2 regions of the Pedococcus sp. 2YAF34 genome follow, and region 2 is predicted to be linked to the other one. Evidence: riboswitches for the same ligand, from Rfam matches in the RefSeq annotation. Region 2 holds a riboswitch; the other holds the start of a gene.
What was found. A riboswitch is a leader RNA that binds a small molecule or an ion and turns the genes downstream of it on or off. The one in region 2 is predicted to bind S-adenosylmethionine.
Positions count from the first base shown of each region.

Region 1: another riboswitch for S-adenosylmethionine. It lies ahead of AB4Z02_RS01205 (aminotransferase class V-fold PLP-dependent enzyme); the one in region 2 lies ahead of AB4Z02_RS07300 (bifunctional o-acetylhomoserine/o-acetylserine sulfhydrylase).

Region 1 is NZ_JBFRFA010000001.1:238,890-248,660, reverse strand. It holds gene AB4Z02_RS01205 (aminotransferase class V-fold PLP-dependent enzyme) at 15-1,442, opposite strand; SAM riboswitch class IV at 1,484-1,596, opposite strand; gene AB4Z02_RS01200 (DNA translocase FtsK) at 1,933-4,662, shown strand; gene AB4Z02_RS01195 (hypothetical protein) at 4,712-5,242, shown strand; gene AB4Z02_RS01190 (DUF6186 family protein) at 5,239-5,442, shown strand; gene AB4Z02_RS01185 (multidrug effflux MFS transporter) at 5,495-6,808, shown strand; gene AB4Z02_RS01180 (hypothetical protein) at 6,824-7,504, opposite strand; gene AB4Z02_RS01175 (hypothetical protein) at 7,510-7,920, opposite strand; gene AB4Z02_RS01170 (DUF4118 domain-containing protein) at 8,005-8,766, opposite strand; gene kdpF (K(+)-transporting ATPase subunit F) at 8,819-9,028, shown strand; gene kdpA (potassium-transporting ATPase subunit KdpA) at 9,028-9,771, shown strand, end outside.
Region 2 is NZ_JBFRFA010000009.1:88,113-97,883, reverse strand. It holds gene AB4Z02_RS07330 (hypothetical protein) at 1-24, shown strand, start outside; gene AB4Z02_RS07325 (ScyD/ScyE family protein) at 223-1,290, shown strand; gene AB4Z02_RS07320 (DUF2249 domain-containing protein) at 1,468-2,298, opposite strand; gene AB4Z02_RS07315 (helix-turn-helix transcriptional regulator) at 2,363-3,100, shown strand; gene AB4Z02_RS07310 (hypothetical protein) at 3,097-4,272, shown strand; gene AB4Z02_RS07305 (multicopper oxidase domain-containing protein) at 4,269-6,944, shown strand; gene AB4Z02_RS07300 (bifunctional o-acetylhomoserine/o-acetylserine sulfhydrylase) at 6,994-8,313, opposite strand; SAM riboswitch class IV at 8,435-8,547, opposite strand; gene AB4Z02_RS07295 (L-lactate permease) at 8,678-9,771, opposite strand, start outside.

The DNA.
Region 1 (9,771 bases), on a different contig from region 2:
CCGGTCGCCCGCCCCTACCAGGGGCGGGCGGGGGCGAGGTCGCGGGTGTCGTCGACCGGCACCCAGCCCTCGCCCGTGTGCACGTACTCGTGCCGCGGCCCGTGGGCAGCGAGGTCGGCGACCGCGGCGAGCAGCCGCTGGACGTGGGCGGCGGTCGTGGCCAGGCCGATGCTGGCTCGCACGGCGGTGTCGGGGCCCTCGGCGTACGGGTCGTCGAGGAGCGTGTCCACGCACAGGTGCGCGCAGAACTTGCCGTCGCGCACGCCGATCCCGTGCTCGGCCGACAGGACCGCGGACACGAGCGAGGAGTCGACCCCGTCGACCGTGAACGTCGCGACCGCGACCCGCTCGTGGCCGTCACCGAACAGCGAGTAGGTCTGCACGCCGTCGATGTCGCGCAGGCCGTCGAGCAGGGCCTTGCCCAGGAGCTGCTCGTGCGCCTCGACGGCTTCGCCGTGCTCGCGCAGAGCGTGGCAGGCGGCGGCCAGCGCGATGGCCCCGATGACGTTGGGGCTGCCGCCCTCGTGCCGCGCCGAGCCCGTGTGCCACTGCACCCCGTGCTCGGTGACCGCCTTGGTGGCACCGCCGCCGGGCAGGTAGGGGGCCGCGGCGTCGAGCCAGTCGGCGCGACCGGCGAGGACGCCTGCCCCGAAGGGCGCGTAGAGCTTGTGCCCCGACAGGACGACGTAGTCGACGCCGAGCTCGCCGAGGTCGATGCGGCGGTGGGGGGCGTACTGCGCGGCGTCGAGGACGACGCGGGCACCAGCGCGCCGCGCGACCGCCGCCAGCTCGCGGATCGGCCAGACCTCGCCGGTCACGTTGGACGCGCCCGTCAGGACGACGAGACGGTTGCGGCCCTGGCGGGTCCGCAGGGCCTCCCGGAGCAGGACGACCGCGTCGGCGGCGCTGCCGGGCACGGGGATCCGGACCGTCTGGCGGGCCTTCCACGGCAGCAGTGCCGCGTGGTGCTCGGACTCGAAGACGAACACCGAGGTGTCGCGGGGGAGCGAGCGGGACAGCAGGGTGAACGAGTCGGTGCTGTTGCGGGTGAAGACGACCTCGTCCCCCTCGCGCGCCCCGACGAAGGCCGCCACCTCCGCGCGGGCCTGCTCGTACCAGCCGCTCGTCACCGCGGAGGCGTAGCCCTTGCCGCGGTGCACCGAGGAGTAGGTCCGCAGCGCCGTGTCGACGGCGGCCTTCACGCTGACCAGCGCCGGGGTCGAGGCGGCGTGGTCGAAGTTGGCGTAGTCGGTCGGGCCGTCCAGGGTCGGGACGGGCAGCCCGCCGGACACGACGGCGGGCAGTGCTGAGGCGCTGAGGGAGCGCACGGGCAGGGGCGGGACTGCGCGCAGGTGCTCGCGGGCGTGGGCCAGGGGAGCGGTACGGCGCGTCGCCGCCCGGGAGGCCTCGGGAGTGGTGGGCGGGGTGCTGGCTATCGACACGGAGGTCAGCTCCTGGGTCCGGTGGACCCGGGCTGGGCTCGGGTCCGCGCTTGCCACCTGCTCCTGCAGGCGGCCCGGTCGTCACCCGGAGCACCCCACCGCGGTGGAGGGTTGCTGGTCAGCAAGCCGGGGCTGTGCGCTGACACTCATGACCTTGGTCGACGACGGTAGCGGCCGGCTCGGGGCGGCTCCAGCAGGTGGACCGACCTTCCCGTCATCTGAGACGTGCGGCTGGCTGGTGCGCCTGCGCCGACGCCCGGACGGTGTCCCGGAGGATCCGTGGTCGTCGGCGCAGGCCCCGCCAGACGCCCGCCCAGAGTGGCACCGGCACGCCGTATGGCGACAGGGGTGAGCCCCGTCCGTGTCCGAAGTGATGCACCGGCCTCACCCGTTCGGGGGAGGGGCGGCCCGCGGTCGGAGGGACAGATTGGGCGCAGTGCGACGCGTGTGACGCGTGTGTCCGGTGTGGCCGTCGCGTAGCCTGCGGACCATGGCCACACGTCCGTCCACCTCGACGCGCTCCTCCTCGGCCGGGCAGGCGCGCAAGGGCACCACCACGCGCCCTGCCAACCGCCGTTCCCCTGCGCCACGCAAGCAGCCCGCGCGGGGCAAGGCCAGCGGCGGCGGCCTGCCCCTACCGCTGCGCGCGGTCCGGGGGACGTGGATGGGGATGGCGCACGTCGCAGGCGGCGCCGTCCGCCGGGTCGGCAGCAGCGCCCGCGACCTCGAGCCGGAGCACCGTCGCGACGGCCTCGGCTTCACCCTCCTCGGCCTCGCCATCCTCGTCGCCGCCCGCGAGTGGTGGGCCTTCGAGGGTGCGCTCGGCGACGTCGTCCACGCGGTCGTGGCCGGCACCTTCGGCCGCGTCGCCTACGCCGTGCCGCTGGCCCTGCTCTTCCTCGGCCTGCGCCTGCTGCGGGCGCCCCAGGACGACGGCGCGACGTCGCGCATCGGCATCGGCCTCGGTGCGCTCGCCTTCGCCGCCTGTGGCCTGGCCCACGTGTCACAGGGGATCCCTACCCCACCGCAGGGCGCCGACGGCATGCGCGAGGCCGGCGGCATCATCGGCTTCCTCGCCTCCAGCCCGCTCGAGGCGGCGGTCTCCGTGTACGGCACGGTCCCGATCCTGCTCATGCTCGGCTTCTTCGGCCTCCTGGTCATGACGGCCACGCCGGTGCACATGATCCCCGAGCGCCTCGCCGAGCTGCGCGACCACCTGCTGCACCGCGCGGCCGTCGAGCCCGAGCCGGTCGAGGTCGTCGAGGACAAGCCGCGCCGCCGTCGCCGCGTGATCGAGCCCGAGGGGCCCCTCGACGGCGACGAGGCCTTCGAGAAGGCCGCCGTGGTCGTCCCGGACGGCAAGGGCCTGCGCCCCGGCGAGAAGCGACCCACCGCTCCCGGCGTCCTCGCGCCCGGTGCCGCGGGGGCCGCCGCTGCGGCCGCGCCGACCCGCCCGCCCGTGGTCGAGAAGGCCACCCTCGAGGCGCCGCCGACGACCCCGCTGCCGCAGCGGGTCGAGCAGCTCGCCCTCGCCGGCGACATCACCTACACCCTGCCGGACAACGCCCTGCTCGAGCCGGGCTCGCCCCACAAGTCGCGCAGCGCGGCCAACGACCGTGTCGTCGAGGCCCTCACCCAGGTGCTCGACCAGTTCGACATCGACGCGCAGGTGACCGGCTTCAGCCGCGGCCCGACGGTCACCCGCTACGAGGTGGAGCTCGGCCCCGGCATCAAGGTCGAGCGCGTCACCGCCCTGTCCAAGAACATCGCGTACGCCGTCGCCTCGGCCGACGTCCGCATCCTGTCGCCCATCCCGGGCAAGTCGGCCATCGGCATCGAGATCCCCAACACCGACCGCGAGAAGGTCAGCCTCGGCGACGTCCTGCGCAGCCAGGCGGCCCGCGGGAACGAGCACCCGATGGTCATGGGCGTCGGCAAGGACGTCGAGGGCGGCTACGTCATCGCCAACCTCGCGAAGATGCCCCACCTGCTCGTCGCGGGTGCGACGGGCGCCGGCAAGTCGAGCTTCGTCAACTCGATGATCACCTCGATCCTCATGCGCTCGACGCCCGACGAGGTCCGCATGGTCCTGGTCGACCCCAAGCGCGTGGAGCTCACGGCGTACGAGGGGATCCCGCACCTCATCACCCCGATCATCACGAACCCCAAGAAGGCCGCCGAGGCCCTGCAGTGGGTCGTGCGGGAGATGGACACGCGCTACGACGACCTCGCCCAGTTCGGGTTCAAGCACGTCGACGACTTCAACAAGGCGGTCAAGGCCGGCAAGGTGAAGCCGCTGCCCGGCAGCGAGCGCGTCATCCACCCCTACCCGTACCTGCTGGTCATCGTCGACGAGCTCGCCGACCTCATGATGGTCGCCCCGCGCGACGTCGAGGAGTCGATCGTCCGCATCACCCAGCTGGCGCGCGCCGCCGGCATCCACCTCGTCCTGGCGACCCAGCGCCCGTCCGTCGACGTCGTCACCGGCCTCATCAAGGCCAACGTGCCGTCGCGCATGGCGTTCGCGACGTCCTCGCTCGCCGACAGCCGGGTCGTCCTCGACCAGCCCGGCGCGGAGAAGCTCATCGGCCAGGGCGACGCGCTGTTCCTGCCCATGGGCTCCAGCAAGCCGATGCGCGTCCAGGGCGCCTGGGTCACCGAGTCCGAGATCCAGGACGTCGTCAAGCACGTCACCGACCAGCTCAAGCCCAGCTACCGCGAGGACGTCACCGTCGTCGCGGCCAAGAAGCAGGTGGACGACGACATCGGCGACGACCTCGACCTGCTGCTGCAGGCGACCGAGCTCGTCGTGACGACGCAGTTCGGGTCGACGTCGATGCTGCAGCGCAAGCTGCGCGTCGGGTTCGCCAAGGCCGGCCGCCTCATGGACCTGCTCGAGTCGCGCGGTGTGGTCGGGCCGTCGGAGGGCTCCAAGGCCCGCGACGTGCTCGTCAAGCCCGACGACCTGGCCACGACGCTCGCGCTCATGCGCGGCGACGAGGTGCCCGACCCCGAGCCGGTCTTCGACGGCCAGGCGGCTCCCGACCTGCAGGGCGCGGCTGGCGACGTCGAGCGGACCGACGCGGTGCCGGTGGGGACCTACGCCCCCGGCTACGCGCCCGACGCGCGCTACGCGAACGACCCCGTGGCGGCGCAGTACGCCGGCCGCGAAGAGGTCGAGGAGCCGGCCGACGCCTGGGAGCTCACTGGCCGGGACTGAGTCTCCGCCGGGGCGTCGGCGGGCACGGCCCGGACCGGCGCTGGGGAGCGTGCTGGGCGCGGCCGTCGTCCACGTCGCCCGCGCCAACGCCGTCGACGTGGCGGTCTTCCTCGGCACCGCCGTCCTCATGCTCGTGGTGCTACGGCGCGACCTGCCGCCACGGACGCCGCCCCGGTGGCTGTCCGGGAGGTGGGCCGGACCGGTGGCGGCCTCGGTCGTGGGGCTGGTCGTTGCCGTGCAGCCGCGGGCGTCAGTCGCCGTCCAGCTGACGCTCGCCGTGGTCGGCTTGGTGGGCCTCGTGGTGGTGCTGCGGGCGGGGGAGGGCGCGCCCGTGCCGCGGCTGCCCACCGCACGCGCCTGGGTCTGGACCGTCCCACTGCTGGCCGGCTGCCTGCTCGAGCTCGCCGACCTCCTCTCCCAGCCGGACGCGCAGACCGACAACCCCGACCACCCGACGTTGAGCACCCTGGTCGACCCCCTGCTCGAGGGACGGCCCATCCGGGTGGTCGTGGCGGTCTGCTGGGCCCTGGCCGGGTGGGTCCTCCTGCGGGCCCTCGCGGAGCGGGGGAGCCGGCGGTGACGGCCCGGGCCCTGACCGCCACGGCCAACGTCGCGCTGCTCGCCTGCCTCGTGGTCCTGGCAGCGGTCGCGCAGCGTCGTCCCGACGTCGTGCCGCGGGTGTCGGAGGTCGTGCGGGAGGCCGCGCGCACCCGGGCGGGCCAGCTGCTCCTGCTGCTCGTGTGGTGGTGGCTGGGGTGGCACTTCCTGCTCGCGGCGTGAGACCGGCGCCCCCGCCGGAATGGATGGCGCACGTCCCGTCGTTGCGAACCCTGTGACCGCAGCCCCCGAGATCGCAGCCCCCGACACCCTCGTCCCGACGCCGGACGGCGTGCCCGTCGACGCCGCTGCCGTCGATGTCCGCACCCCGACCGTCCCTGCCCCGGAGACGGCGCCGACCGGTCGGGCCTACCTGCGCTTCGTCCTGGTGCTCGGGGCCCTCATCGCCATCGGGCCCCTGACGATCGACACCTACCTGCCCGCGCTGCCCTCGATCACGCGCGACCTCGGGGCGTCCGAGTCGGCCGTCCAGCTCACCCTCACCGGCATCCTGCTCGGTATGGGGCTCGGGCAGCTGCTCGTCGGGCCGCTCGCCGACGCCGTGGGCCGCCGCCGCCCCCTCATCGCCGGACTGGCGCTGCACATCGCGGCCTCGGTGTTCTGCGCCTTCGCGCCGTCGATCGAGCTGCTGACCGTCGGTCGCGTCCTGCAGGGCCTGGGCAATGCCGCCGTCGCCGTGGTCTCGATGGCCATGGTGCGGGACCAGTTCGCCGGGTCGGCCGCGGCCACCATGCTGTCGCGCCTGATGCTCGTGATGGGCCTGGCCCCGGTGCTGGCGCCGACCCTCGGCGGAGCCATCCTGCAGGTGACCTCGTGGCGCGGGGTGTTCGTCCTGCTCGCCGTGGCCGGAACCATGATGGTGACGCTGGCGTCGTTCGCCCTGCGCGAGACCCTGCCGGCGCACCGCCGTCGCAGGCTGGCGTTCCGCCCGGTCGTGGCGACCTACGGCTCCCTGCTGCGCGACCGCACCTTCGTCGGGCTGGTGCTGATCAGCGGCCTGATGTTCGCGACGCTGTTCTCCTACATCGGCGGCTCGTCGTTCGTGCTCCAGGACATCTACGGCCTGAGCGTCGCGCAGTTCGGCCTGGTGTTCGGGCTCAACTCGCTCGGCTTCCTGACCGGTTCGCAGGTCAACCCGTTCCTGCTGCGGCGGTTCGAGCCCCAGCTGCTCGTCCGCGCCGGCGTCACCATCGGCGCCGTGGCGGCCCTGCTCATGGTCACCTCCGCCGCCACCGGGTTCGGTGGACTGCCCATGGTGCTGGCGCCGCTGTGGTTCATCCTCCTCGCGTGCGGCCTGACCCTGCCCAACACCCCGGCCCTGGCACTGACGCGTCACGGCGAGGCGGCAGGCACCGCCGCAGCGCTCCTCGGCGCCGCCCAGTTCGTCATCGGCGGCGCGGCTGCGCCCCTCATCGGCGCGATGGGCTCCGACTCGGCCGTCCCGATGACGCTGGTCATGGCGCTCACCGCCTCCCTGGCCCTCGTCGTCGCGACCCTGACGCTGCGCGGAAGGCTCACCCCGGCCTGACGGTCCGCGTCGCCCTCAGCCGGTCCCGGCGAACGGTCGCACCGGCGGCCCGGCAGGGGGCTCGGCGAGGCCGGCCCGGATGTGGCCCACGAGGGCGGCCAGCGGGGCCGGGACCTGGGAGGGCGTCAGGGCTGAGGCGAGCGCCTGTGCCACGACGAGCTTGCGCCCCGAGGTGGTTCCCGCGAACCGCCGCAGCTGGTCGTGCACCGGCCGGCCGTCCCACGCGGGCTGCCGCCGGAACGCCAGGAAGCGGTCCAGGAGGCCGAGCCCGGCCAGCACCTCCTGCACCCGGGCCGTGCCGAGCGCGCGCACCAGCTCGTCCTCGAGGTCCCGGTCGCAGACGTGGAAGCCGAGCGCGGCCATGTCGGCCCGCGTGCCCACCGCGTGACCGACCGCTGCCAGGGCGCGGGACAGGAACGGTGCCTCGGCGGCGTCACCGAGGCCGAGGACCCGCGGCCCGGCGCCGTCGGACGCGTCTGCCACGAGTCGGACGAGGTGGTGGCGCACGTTGGTGACGCCGCCCATGTCCACGAGCTGCACGTCGTGGGCGCGGCCGTCCCCGACGCGGCCGTTCCCGACGTGGCCTTCCGCGAGAGACCCGACGCACGAAGGCGCGTCGAGGGCGAGGAGGGCCCGTACGGCGGCGACGTCGCTGCGGCCCTCGAGCAGGACCACGACCCGCGGAACCCTCGGCACGGGTCTCAGTTGCCCTCGAGGTCCTGCCCGCGCGAGCCACGGGCGGCATACACCTGGCAGTCGCTGCCGGTCGACGCCGCCAGGCGGGTGACGAGGTCGGCCCTGCCCTGGGCGGCGGCGATGACGCCCAGGAGGTAGCAGGTCTCCGGGTCGGGAGTCAGAGGGGCGGTCGACGAGACGCCGGCGGACGCCTCGACGGCCTCCAGCCGGACGGACTGACGGTGGTCGACCCAGCCGAGCGCGGCCAGGACCACCGCGACGAGCACGAGCGCGAACCCACGGCTCACCGGCCGTCCCAGCTCCATCGCCACGGCGAGCGGCTCGAGCGGCGAGGGCGGGCCGAACGGGCTTGGCTCGGACGGCGTCCCCGGCACGTCACCCGGCTCCTGCGTCCCTGCGTGCGTCGGTGTCCCCATGTCTCCCCCTGGTCGCTGGTCCTGCGGACGAGGGTAGGGGGGTCGCCCCGCCCGCGGGGCCGGAAGAGTGGATCTCCGAGCGGCTCAGTGCTCCTGGGTGCTGGTGTCGAGCAGGGCCGACAGCTGGTCGGCGAGCAGGACCGCGACCCGGCGCTGCTGCACGCTGGGGCGGGAGACGCGCGAGGCGGCGGTGAGGGTGAAGTAGCCGCGCTGCCGACCGCCCACGTACACCGGCAGGAGGATGACCTGGTCGATGGGCAGCCCGCTGCGGTCGACATCGAGGGTGAGCCCGGACCGGGTCACCGAGCCGTCCCGCCCCAGCACGGGGCCCCCGGGCAGGTGGGTCGACGCGTGGTACTCGCACGAGTCGAGGCGGAGCACGTCCCGGAGGCGGGCCGCGACCGCGGCGATCACGCGCTGGGGCTCGCCTCCGGGGGTCGCCACCGACTCGGCTGTCGCCATCACGCCGTCGAGGTACCCACGGGCGCGGCCGAGCTCGGCGCGCTGGCGCTGTCCCCACAGCGCGAGCTCGTTGACGGCGAACCCGACGAGCAGCAGCAGGACGGCCACCTGGACGTCCTCGGAGTCGTGGATGGTCAGGCTCTCGTAGGGCTTGGTGAGGAAGTAGTCGAAGCCGACCGCGCTGGAGACGGAGGCCGCGAGACCTGCGGGTCGCAGCCCGGTCGCGGAGGCGGCGACGATGAGCAGGGTAAGGGCGACGACGGCGCTGGCGTCGGGCAGCGGGCGGCCGGCTGCGGCGAGCACCCCGCACGCCAGGAACGGGACGACCAAGGCCACCGCGGTCACGGCACCACGTCGCGCTTCCAGGATCTCCTCGAGCTTCACGACTCCATGACGCCCACCGATCCCGCTGCAGGTCAAGGGACTTGATGCCTTGTTGACGCTGTGGGCCGCCCTGCGGCGCCGCCGCCTCGGGCAACGCCGTCAAGAACGCGTCAACGCCCGTCACCACGACGTCAAGGGGAGCCACCGGGCCGTCCGCCTGTCCTTCACTGGAGCCGTGATCGAGAACATCATCGCCGCAGTCGCCGGCATCGCCCTGCTCGTGTACCTCGTGTACGCGCTCGTCCGACCGGAGCGCTTCTGATGTCCGGGACCGTCAGTGGCCTGCTGACCATCGGACTGCTCCTCGCGCTCCTCGCCGTGTGCTACCACCCGCTCGGCGCCTGGATGGCCCATGTCTACAGCGACACGCGCCACTGGCGCGTCGAGCGGGTCCTCTACCGGCTCGTCCGGGTCGACCCGGACTCCGAGCAGGGGTGGCGGACCTACGCGGTCAGCGTGGTGGCCTTCTCGGTGGTGAGCATCCTCCTGCTCTTCGGGCTCATCCTCGTGCAGCTGCGACTGCCCCTCACGCAGGGCTCGCAGGGGATGGGTGCCACCACCGCCCTCAACACCGCGGTCTCGTTCGTCACCAACACCAACTGGCAGTCGTATGCCGGTGAGGTGGGAGCCACGCCGATCGTGCAGACGGTCGGGCTGACCGTCCAGAACTTCGTCTCGGCTGCGGTGGGCATGGCCGTCGCCGTGGCCCTCATCCGCGCCGCGGCGCGTCGTTCGGCTCGCGACATCGGCAACTTCTGGGTCGACCTGGTCCGCGGCTGCGTGCGCATCCTGCTCCCGATCGCCGCCGTCGCCGGCGTCGTGCTGCTCGTGGGCGGCGTCGTGCAGAACCTCAGCGCACCGGAGACCGTGAAGGCGCTCGCCGGTGGCGACCAGGTGATCCGGGGCGGCCTGGTCGCGTCACAGGAGGCGATCAAGGAGCTGGGCACCAACGGAGGCGGCTACTTCAACGCCAACTCCGCGCACCCGTTCGAGAACCCGAACGCC
Region 2 (9,771 bases):
CTGACGCGCCCCGGCCGCGGCTGACCCCGCCGCCACCGCAACTCGGACGGGTGCACGGCTCGAGCCCGCTGCTCCTGGCCGGGTGCCTACGTCGGGTGGACCACCGACGCCCGTGCCCCGGTCACCCCATTGCTGTACCCGCCCGGATCGACGCGTCCCTAGCGTGGCTGACAGTGCCCTGTGACGCACCACGGGGCTGATCCTGGGAGGAGACCCACCACCATGCGCTCCAGTCGTTGGTCCACAGCCGTCGCGGTCGCGTCCGCGGCTGCCCTCGTCGCCGCACCGGCCGCGTCCGCCCACGCGGGCTCAGCCCGCGCCCCCTGGACCCCCAAGGTCCTCAACTCCGAGGTCATCGCACCGTTCCACCTGGCCACGAACGACGGCCGCCTCTACGTCGCGGACGGCGGGACCAGCACCGTCTCGAGGGTCAACGGCGACGGCTCCCTCACGACGATGGCGACCGGGCCCATGCCCGGCGAGGTGTCGGGGGTGGCCAAGACCGACAACGCGCTGGCCTACACCACGCTCGACTACACCACCGGCGCGGCCACGCTGACCGTCAAGCGCGGGAGCAAGACCATGGTAGCCAAGCTGTCCGACTTCGAGGCCAAGCGGAACCCCGACCAGAAGGTGCACTACGGCTTCAAGGACCCGTCCTGCGCCAACGGCGCGCTCGGTGAGGACGCCGGGTACACCGGCCGGGTGGACTCGCACGCCTACGCGGTGACCCGGTGGAACGGCGCCTGGGTCGTCGCGGACGCCGGTGGCAACGACCTGGTCAAGGTCGACGACAACGGCCACATGTCGCTGCTGTCGCTGCTGCCGCCCCAGCCGCTGCTCGTCAGCACGGAGTTCGCCGACGCCAACGGCATCCCGGACTGCGCGGGACAGCGCTACAAGTTCGAGCCGGTGCCGACCGACGTCGAGGTGGGCAGGGACGGCATGCTCTACGTCTCGACGCTGCCCGGCGGTCCCGAGGACCCGTCGGCCGGCGCGCGCGGCTCGGTCTACAAGGTGAACCCGTGGAACGGCGACGCCACCCGCGTGGCCACCGGGTTCGCCGGCGCGACCAGCGTGACCCAGGGACCGGACGGCACGCTCTACGTCGCCGAGCTCTTCGGTGGCAAGGTCACCGCGGTCCGCAACGGGCACAAGAGCCTGGCCGCCGAGCTGCCCGGCGCCCTCGCCGTCGAGTACGGCAACGGCCACCTGTACGCCGCCACGATGGCGCCGATGGACGACCAGGGCATGCCGACCGGCACCGGGTCGATCGTCAAGCTGCGCTGACACGGGAGAGCGAGGACCCCGGGGCCGACACGGTCCCGGGGTCCTCGCTTCGCTCCGCCTCAGCCCACTTCCCAGCCTGGCGCCTGCGACCGTCCCACGCGGAGGTGGGTGCGAGTGGCCGGGCACGGTCCAGGGGGTGACCATGCCCGGCCGGTTCGGGGGCCTCGGCAGGAGGCGTCAGGCGACGCGGGTGAACCGCAGGCGCCAGGACTCCGGTCCGCGCTCGAGGTAGTCCACGGCGAAGGCCCCCGGCGCGCGGTCCTCGAGCTGCTTCAGCAACGGCACCGGGTCGTGGGGCGCGACGAGCACCATGCCTGAGCCGGTCCGGACGGCGTCGAGGGCGCCGAAGATGGTCGCGTGGCGGATGGCGTGCGGCACGGTCCGGGCGTCGAGCTCGGGCAGCTCGGCACCGTCGGTCTCGCCGCAGGAGCACGCTCCACCACAGCCGCCCTCGCGCGAGCCGGCACCCTCCGCGGCCTCCCCCTGGCCGTGGCCGTGCCCGTGGTCGCCGGTGTCGTCGTGGTGGTCGTGCCCGCCCAGCAGCTCGTGCATGCCCTCGAGTGCGCCCGCGAGCGAGACCTCCGGCGTGGAGGCCAGCAGCGGCAGCACCTGCTCGTTCTCCTTGGCGAGGTGGCTCTCGAAGGTCACCGCCAGCGCGCGGGCCTCGGCGGCGGCGTCGACCTGCGACCCGGCTGCCTTCAGCCCTTCGACGAGCCCGAGGATCAGCTGGTGCTCGGCGAGCATCGCGTCGATGAGCAGGCGGGCCCGTTCGTCGCGGTGGGCCAGCGGGTACATCGCCTTCTCCTCGGCGAGGGCGTGCGGCACGAGGTCGTGCTCGGACCACTGCACGAGGTCGTCGCGGGCGGCGAGCGCCGTCGCGGGGTCCGGGGCCGAGGCCACCCGGCGAGCCAGCGCCGTCAGCTTGCCGGCCATCTCGGTGTGATGGGTCCTGACCGCCTCGACGGCGGAGGCGTCCTGCTCGGTCGATGCGATGACGAGGGTGTCCACGATGTCCTCCCGGTGCGGTCCTGCCCTGTGGCAGGGCGTCTGATTATTTAATACACTCATTTCCGTGAATATTCCAACCACCCTCGAGGAACGCTCTTCGACCCCCGGACTGGGTCCACGTCCGGCCTCCGCGTCGGCCACTGCGGGCACGGCTCCGAGCCGCGCCGCCGGGGTGGTGCTCGAGCTGCTGGCTGCGCACCGAGATCCGGTCACGGCGGCTGCCCTGGCGGCGAGCTCGGGCCAGCACACCAACACGGTGCGCGAGCACCTCGACGCCCTGGTCGACGCCGGCCTGGCGACGCGCGAGCGCGCCGAGTCCTTGGGCCGGGGACGGCCCGCGTGGCTCTACGCGGCCACCGAGCTCCAGCAGCCGGTGGTGCGCGAGTACGCCGGTCTCGCAACGGCCCTCGCCATGCAGCTGGCCCGCACGAGCCTCCACCCGCGCGACGACGCCGTCGAGGCGGGCCGGGTGTGGGGCGAGCAGCTGGCCGGCGAGCGCACTCCACCCTCCTCCCCCGCCGGCGCGCGACGCGAGGTGGTCGACCTCCTCACCGGCCTGGGGTTCGACCCCACCGCCGACAGGCGCGTCCAGACCGTGCGGCTGCGCCAGTGTCCCCTCATCGCCGCGGCCCGCGAGGAGCCGGAGGTGGTCTGCTCGGTGCATCTCGGCATCGTGCGGGGCGCGCTCGAGACCTGGGACACCCGCAGCGACGAAACCTCGCTCGTGCCGTTCGCCGAGCCCGGCGCCTGCCTCCTCCACCTCACCGGAGCCACGGCCCGCACCGGCGGCGACCAGCCGTGAGCTGGCGCCGGCTGCCCTTCCTCCTCCCGGCGGGCCTGGCCCTGCTCCTGGGGATCGACGCCGGGCTACGGCTGCTCGGCGCCCCGGCCTTGCCGCTCTCCCAGCGGCTCCCCGTCGTGCACGGACCGTTGCTCGTGCTGGGCTTCGTGGGCACCCTGGTCGCGCTGGAGCGGGCTGTCGCCCTGCGCCGACCTGGCGGGTATGCCGCGCCCGCCCTGCTCGGGGTCGGCGGACTCCTCCTCGTGACCCCCGTGCCGCTGCGCGTGGGCCAGTTCCTCCTGGTGGCCGGTGCCGCCGCCCTCACCGCCGTCTACGTCGGCCTGTGGCGCCGGCAGCGTGACGACGCGGTGCTCGTGCAGGCGTTGGGGGCGGTGCTGGCCACCGGCGGCGCCCTGCTCTGGCTCGGATCGGTGCCGGTGCCGCGCCTGCTGCCATGGCTGGCCGGCTTCGTCGTCCTCACCATCGCCGGTGAGCGGCTCGAGCTGGCGCGCCTGCAGCTCCTCAGCTCACGTGGCGCTGCGGCGCTGGGGCTGACGGCGGCCGCCGTGGCGGTGTTCGCCGTCGCCTCACTGCTGTGGCCGACGGCCGGGTTCCCGCTGTTCGGGGCCTCGATGCTCGTCCTCGTGGGCTGGCTCGCCCTGCACGACGTCGCGCGCAGGACGGTCCGCGGCACGGGGCTGCCCCGCTTCATCGCCGTCTGCCTGCTGGTGGGCTACGCGTGGCTCGCTGTGGCCGGCGGCACCTGGCTCCTCGCCGGACCGGTGCTCGAGGGACCGGCCTACGACGCGGCCGTGCACGGCGTGTTCCTCGGCTTCACCCTGTCGATGATCATGGCCCACGCGCCCGTCATCCTCCCCGCGGTCCTGAAGGTGCGGCTCCGCTACCGCCCCGCCATGTACGCGCCGGTCCTGTTGCTCCAGGCCTCCCTCGTCCTGCGCGCCCTGGTCGGTGACGCCTGGGGCGTCGACGCCGCACGGACGGCGGGCGGCATCGGCAACGCGGTCGCCGTGCTCCTCTTCCTCGGCGTGACGGTGTGGTCGGCGTCGGTGCACCGCCAGCCCGACCGCCCTCGCCCGACGGCCCGCGCAGCAGATCCGGCTCCCCCGCCCCCGGCTCCCTCACCCCGGGGTGCAGACACACACCCGACGTCCACGGCGGGAGCCGCCCGATGACCACCACGCAGGGACGCACGCGGCCGCGGCTGCGCTGGCACCTGGCGGCCAACAGCGGTGTGCTCGCCTGGCTGGTGGGACTGGTGGGCGTCTCGCTGGCGCACCCGTTCCTGCCCGAGTCCCGCTGGCTCCTGGTGCACCTGCTCCTGCTGGGCGCGGTGACGAACGCGGTGCTCGTCTGGAGCGCCCACTTCGCCGACGCCCTCCTGAAGAACCCCTCGCCTTCCCGTCGCGGCCAGGTCGTGCGGCTGGTCGTCCTCAACGCCGGTGTGGTGGCCGTGGTCGCCGGGATCGTCACGGGCACGTGGTCGCTCACCCTTGTCGGAGCGGTCGGGGTGGGGGCCGCGGCTGCCGCCCACGGTGCCGCCATCGCCCTGCAGGCCCACCGCGCGCTCCCCTCCCGCTTCGGCGCCTCGGTGCGCTACTACGTAGCGGCGTCGGCGTGCCTGCCCGTCGGCGCCGCGCTGGGCACGCTGCTGGCACGCCACCCCGGCGAGCTGCTCCACGGCCGGGTCGTGCTGGCCCACGTGGCCGTCAACGTCCTCGGCTGGGTCGGCCTCACGGTGCTCGGAACGCTCCTGACCCTGTGGCCCACCATCCTGCGCACCCGCATCGCCGAAGGCGCCGAGCGCCGGTCACGCCAGGCGTTGCCGGCCCTCGTGACCTCCCTCACCGTCGTGGTGACGGCCGCCCTGGCCGGTGCCCGCACCGTCACCGCGGTGGGCCTGCTCGCCTTCCTCGTCGCCGCGCTCTGGTCGCTGCAGCCCATGCTGGGGGCCGCGCGGGCCAGACCACCCCAGACGTATGCCGCGTGGTCCGTGCTGGCCGCGGTCGGCTGGCTCGCGGTGTCGCTCGGCTGGCTCGCGGTGCTCGTGCTCCTCGCCCCCGACTGGGGCGCCGCGGGCGAGGCCACCCACCGCGTCGCCGTGCCCCTCGCTGCCGGGTTCGGCGCGCAGGTGCTGCTCGGGGCCCTGACCTACCTGCTGCCGGTGGTGCGCGGCGGCGGCCCGTCGGCCGTGCGGGCCACCACCGACGTGCTCGAGCGTGCGGCGGCGCTGCGGGCCGTGGTGGCGAACGCGGGCCTCGCGCTCCTCCTGCTTCCCGCCCCCAGCGTCGTGCGGGTGCTGGTCTCGGCCCTGGTGCTGGCGTCCTACGCCTCCTTCCTCGTGCTGCTCTCGTCGGCGCTCAGGACCGCCCGCCGTGCTGACCGGGCAGCGGCACCGGGCCCCGACGGGACGAGGGCCCCCACCCCGGCACGACACCAGCCCGAGCCGCGCGCACAGGTGCGCGCGCGGCATACCGGATGGGCCATGGCCGGACTCTCGGCGGTGGTGCTGGCCGTGGCACTGGGAACCGCGGTCGACCCGACCGCCATCGGAACGGGCTCGTCCGCGTCCTCCGCCGGGATCGCCGCCACCGGCCACACGACGACCGTGCACGTCGAGGCGCGCGGCATGCGCTTCCACCCCGACTCCGTCGACGTCCCGGCTGGAAACCGGCTCGTCATCGAGGTCGTCAACCGTGACAGCGACGTGCACGACCTCGCCCTGGAGACGGGCCAGAGCAGCGGTCGCCTCTCCACCGGGCAGACCGGGCGGCTGCCGGTCGACGTGGTGGGCCGCGACCTCGACGGCTGGTGCACGGTCGTCGGGCACCGGCAGATGGGGATGGTGTTCTCCGTCAAGGTCATCGGCGCAGCGGCACCGGCTGCTGCGCACCAACCCGGCACCCCGCATGGGGTGCTCGCCCAGAAGGGCACCCTGCAGCACCAGGCGGCGACCGGTGACGCGGCTCGCCCGGACTTCCTGGCGACGCCGGCCGCCGGGTTCGCTGCCCGGGACGCGCGGCTCGCACCGGCGAGCACCGCACAAGTGCACCGCATCTCGCTCGTCGCACGGGAGGTGGTGCGCGAGGTGGTCGTGGGTGTGCGGCAACGACTGTGGACCTTCAACGGCACGGCCCCCGGCCCCGTGCTGCGCGGACACGTCGGAGACCGGTTTGAGGTGACGCTGCGCAACGACGCCGGCATGGGCCACTCCGTCGACTTCCATGCCGGCGCCCTGGCCCCCGACACACCGATGCGGACCCTCGCGCCGGGCGAGTCCCTGACGTTCTCCTTCACGGCGCAGCGGGCCGGGATCTGGATGTACCACTGCAGCTCGATGCCGATGTCGCTGCACATCGCCAACGGCATGTTCGGCGCGGTGGTGATCGACCCGCCGGGGCTGCCCCGCGTCGACCGTGAGTACCTGTTGGTGCAGTCCGAGCTCTACCTCGGTGTGCAGGGCGGGACCGCCGACCCGGCAAAGGTCGCGGCCGAGCGGCCGGATGCCGTGGTGTTCAACGGTTTCGCGAACCAGTACGACCACGACCAGCTGCCGGCACGCGTCGGCGAGCGGGTGCGCGTGTGGGTCCTCGACGCAGGACCCAACCGGCCGAGCTCGTTCCACGTCGTGGGATCCCAGTTCGACACGGTGTTCCTCGAGGGCAGCTACCTCACCCGGCCCGGCTCACCGGGCACGGTCGGTGGTGCGCAGGCCCTGGCACTGCAACCTGCCCAGGGGGGATTCGTGGAGCTGACGTTCTCCCAGACCGGCCACTACCCCTTCCTGTCGCACGTCATGGTCGACGCCGAGCGCGGCGCCCACGGCCTCCTCCGGGTGACCGGGTAGGGGCCGCGGGCGCCGCGCAGGTGGACTGGCGACTCCCCGGGACGGGCTGTCAGGCGCCCTTCGCGGCGATGAAGCCCTGCTCGAGGTCGGCGAGGATGTCGTCGATGTGCTCGATGCCGACGGCGAGCCGCACCAGCCCGGGCGTGACCCCCGCCGCCAGGCGGTCGCTGTCAGGGCCCTGCGAGTGCGTCGTCGAGGCGGGGTGGATGGCCAGGGAGCGCACGTCGCCGATGTTGGCGACGTGGCTGTGCAGGTCGAGCGCCTCGACGAAGCGGCGACCGGCCTCGACCCCACCCGCGATCTCGAAGGCCAGCACCGCACCGGCACCGCGCGGGGTGTACTTCTTCGCCTTCTCGTAGGACTCGTGATCGGGCAGCGAGGCCCACACGACCTTCTCGACCTGGTCGTGCGCCTGGAGGAACGCGGCGACCTTGTGCGTGTTCTCGAGGTGGCGGTCGAGCCGCAGGCTCAGCGTCTCGATGCCCTGGGCGATGAGGAACGCGTTGAACGGCGCCACCGCCGGACCGAGGTCGCGCAGCAGCTGCACGCGGGCCTTGAGGATGAACGCGAGGTTGGCCCCCAGCGGGCTGCCGACGCCGAGGTCCCGGGCGAACACGAGCCCGTGGTAGCTCTCCTCGGGCGTGTTGTAGTTGGGGAACCTCTCCGGGTCGGCGGCGTAGTCGAAGGTGCCGCCGTCGACGATGACGCCGGCGATCGACGTGCCGTGGCCGCCGAGGTACTTCGTGGCCGAGTGCACGACGACGTCGGCGCCCCACTCGAGCGGGCGGATGAGGTAGGGCGTCGCGATGGTGTTGTCGACGACGAGCGGCACCCCGGCCTCGTGGGCCACCGCGGCGACGCCCTCGATGTCCAGCACCTCGGACTTGGGGTTGGAGATGGACTCCCCGAAGAACAGCTTGGTGTTGGGCTGCACCGCCGCCCGCCATGACTCGACGTCGTTGGCGTCCGCGACGAAGCTCACCTGGATGCCGAACTTCGGCAGCGTGTGCTTGAGCAGGTTGTAGGTGCCGCCGTAGAGGCTGGGGCTCGCCACGACGTGGTCCCCCGCCTCGGCGATGTTGAGGATCGCCAGCGTCTCGGCCGCCTGCCCGGAGGCGACGAGCAGGGCGCCGACACCTCCCTCGAGCGAGGCGACCCGCTGCTCGACGGCGTCCTGCGTCGGGTTCATGATCCGGGTGTAGATGTTGCCGAACTCCTTGAGCGCGAACAGGTTCGCCGCGTGCTCGGTGTCCTTGAAGACGTAGGAGGTCGTCTGGTAGATCGGCAGGGCGCGAGCCCCGGTGGCCGCGTCGGGCTCCTGCCCCACGTGGACCTGGCGGGTCTCGAACGACCAGTTGGCGTTGCTCATCTCGGTGACCTTCACTCTCGTGGCCGCGACAGCGCGGCGTCGGCGTGGTCCGTCGCCGACGGTGGAGTGGTGCAGGTCGCCACCGTCGAGGACGGTGCGGGACACCTGGGTGTCGCTGGGCCTCCCGCGCTTGCGCACGGCAGGTGCCGTGCGCCTGGTCCTCACCCGGGGCACCCCACCGCGGAGGAGGGTTGCCGGCCAGCGAGCCGGGGCTTGACGCTGGCGCTCATGACCTGTGACGAGGGTATGCCGCGTCGTCACCGACGCGGCATACCCGTCTCTCATGGCGGACCGGGCGGTCCGCACCGTGGCGGCCGCGTGGCCGCCCCGTGGGGGGGGTTCGTGGCCGCCCCGTGCCACCCCGTCAGGGCAGCATCCAGCCCAGCCCCGACGTGGACTGGAGGTAGACCAGCACGCACATGAACGCCAGGAAGCCCAGGCTCCAGCCGACCACGCGCCGGAACAGGTCGCCCTCGCGACCGGAGAGGCCGACGGCGGCCGCGGCGATGGCGAGGTTCTGCGGCGAGATCATCTTTCCCAGGACGCCGCCGGAGGAGTTTGCCGCGGCCATGAGCGCGGGGCTGAGCCCGACGTCCTTGGCCGCCGAGACCTGCAGCGCGCCGAAGAGCGAGTTGGAGGAGGTGTCGGACCCCGTCACCGCGACGCCGAGCCAGCCGAGGATCGGTGACAGCACGGCGAACGCCGCCCCCGCGCCGGCCATCCAGGACCCGAGCGACGCGGTCTGGCCCGAGGCGTTCATGACGTAGGCGAGGCCGAGGACCGCCATGACGGTGAGGATCGCCGAGGCGAGCTGGCGGTAGGTCGCGCCGTACGCGGTGAGCGCCTTGCGCGGCGAGATGCCGATGGCCGGGATGGTCAGCAGGCCCGCGATGAGCATGAGCGTGCCTGCGGCGTTGAGCCAGTTGAGCTTGAACACCGGCAGGGTGGAGTCCTTGCCCGAGGCCGTCTTGAGGCCGTCGAGGCCGGGCCAGTGGAAGGCCTTGCTGGGGGCGTCCAGCAGGTCCTTGACGCCGGGCAGCTGGGCGACGATGAACAGCGCGATGATGATGAGGTACGGCGCGTAGGCGCGGACCACGTCGGCGGTGCTGTCGGTCCGGTTCGCATCCCGGGACGCGAGGTCGCCGGCCGTCGTCGTGGGGACGGGCTCGTCGTGCCGGTGGTCGCGCGTCCGGTGCCCACCGGCTCCGGTGGCGCCGCCGCGGGCAGCAGCGCGGGCCGAGCCACCGCTGCGGGCGCCGACGAGGTCGTCGTCGGTCTCGGTCTCGACGTACGCCGTCGCGGGCTGCCAGACACGCAGCAGCAGCACGACCGCAAGAGCACCGACGAGCGCGGCGACGATGTCGGTGAGCTGGGTGGACAGGAAGTTCGACGTCGCGAACTGCGCCAGCGCGAACGCCACACCGCAGACCAGCGTGGCCGGCAGGGTCGCCCGCACCC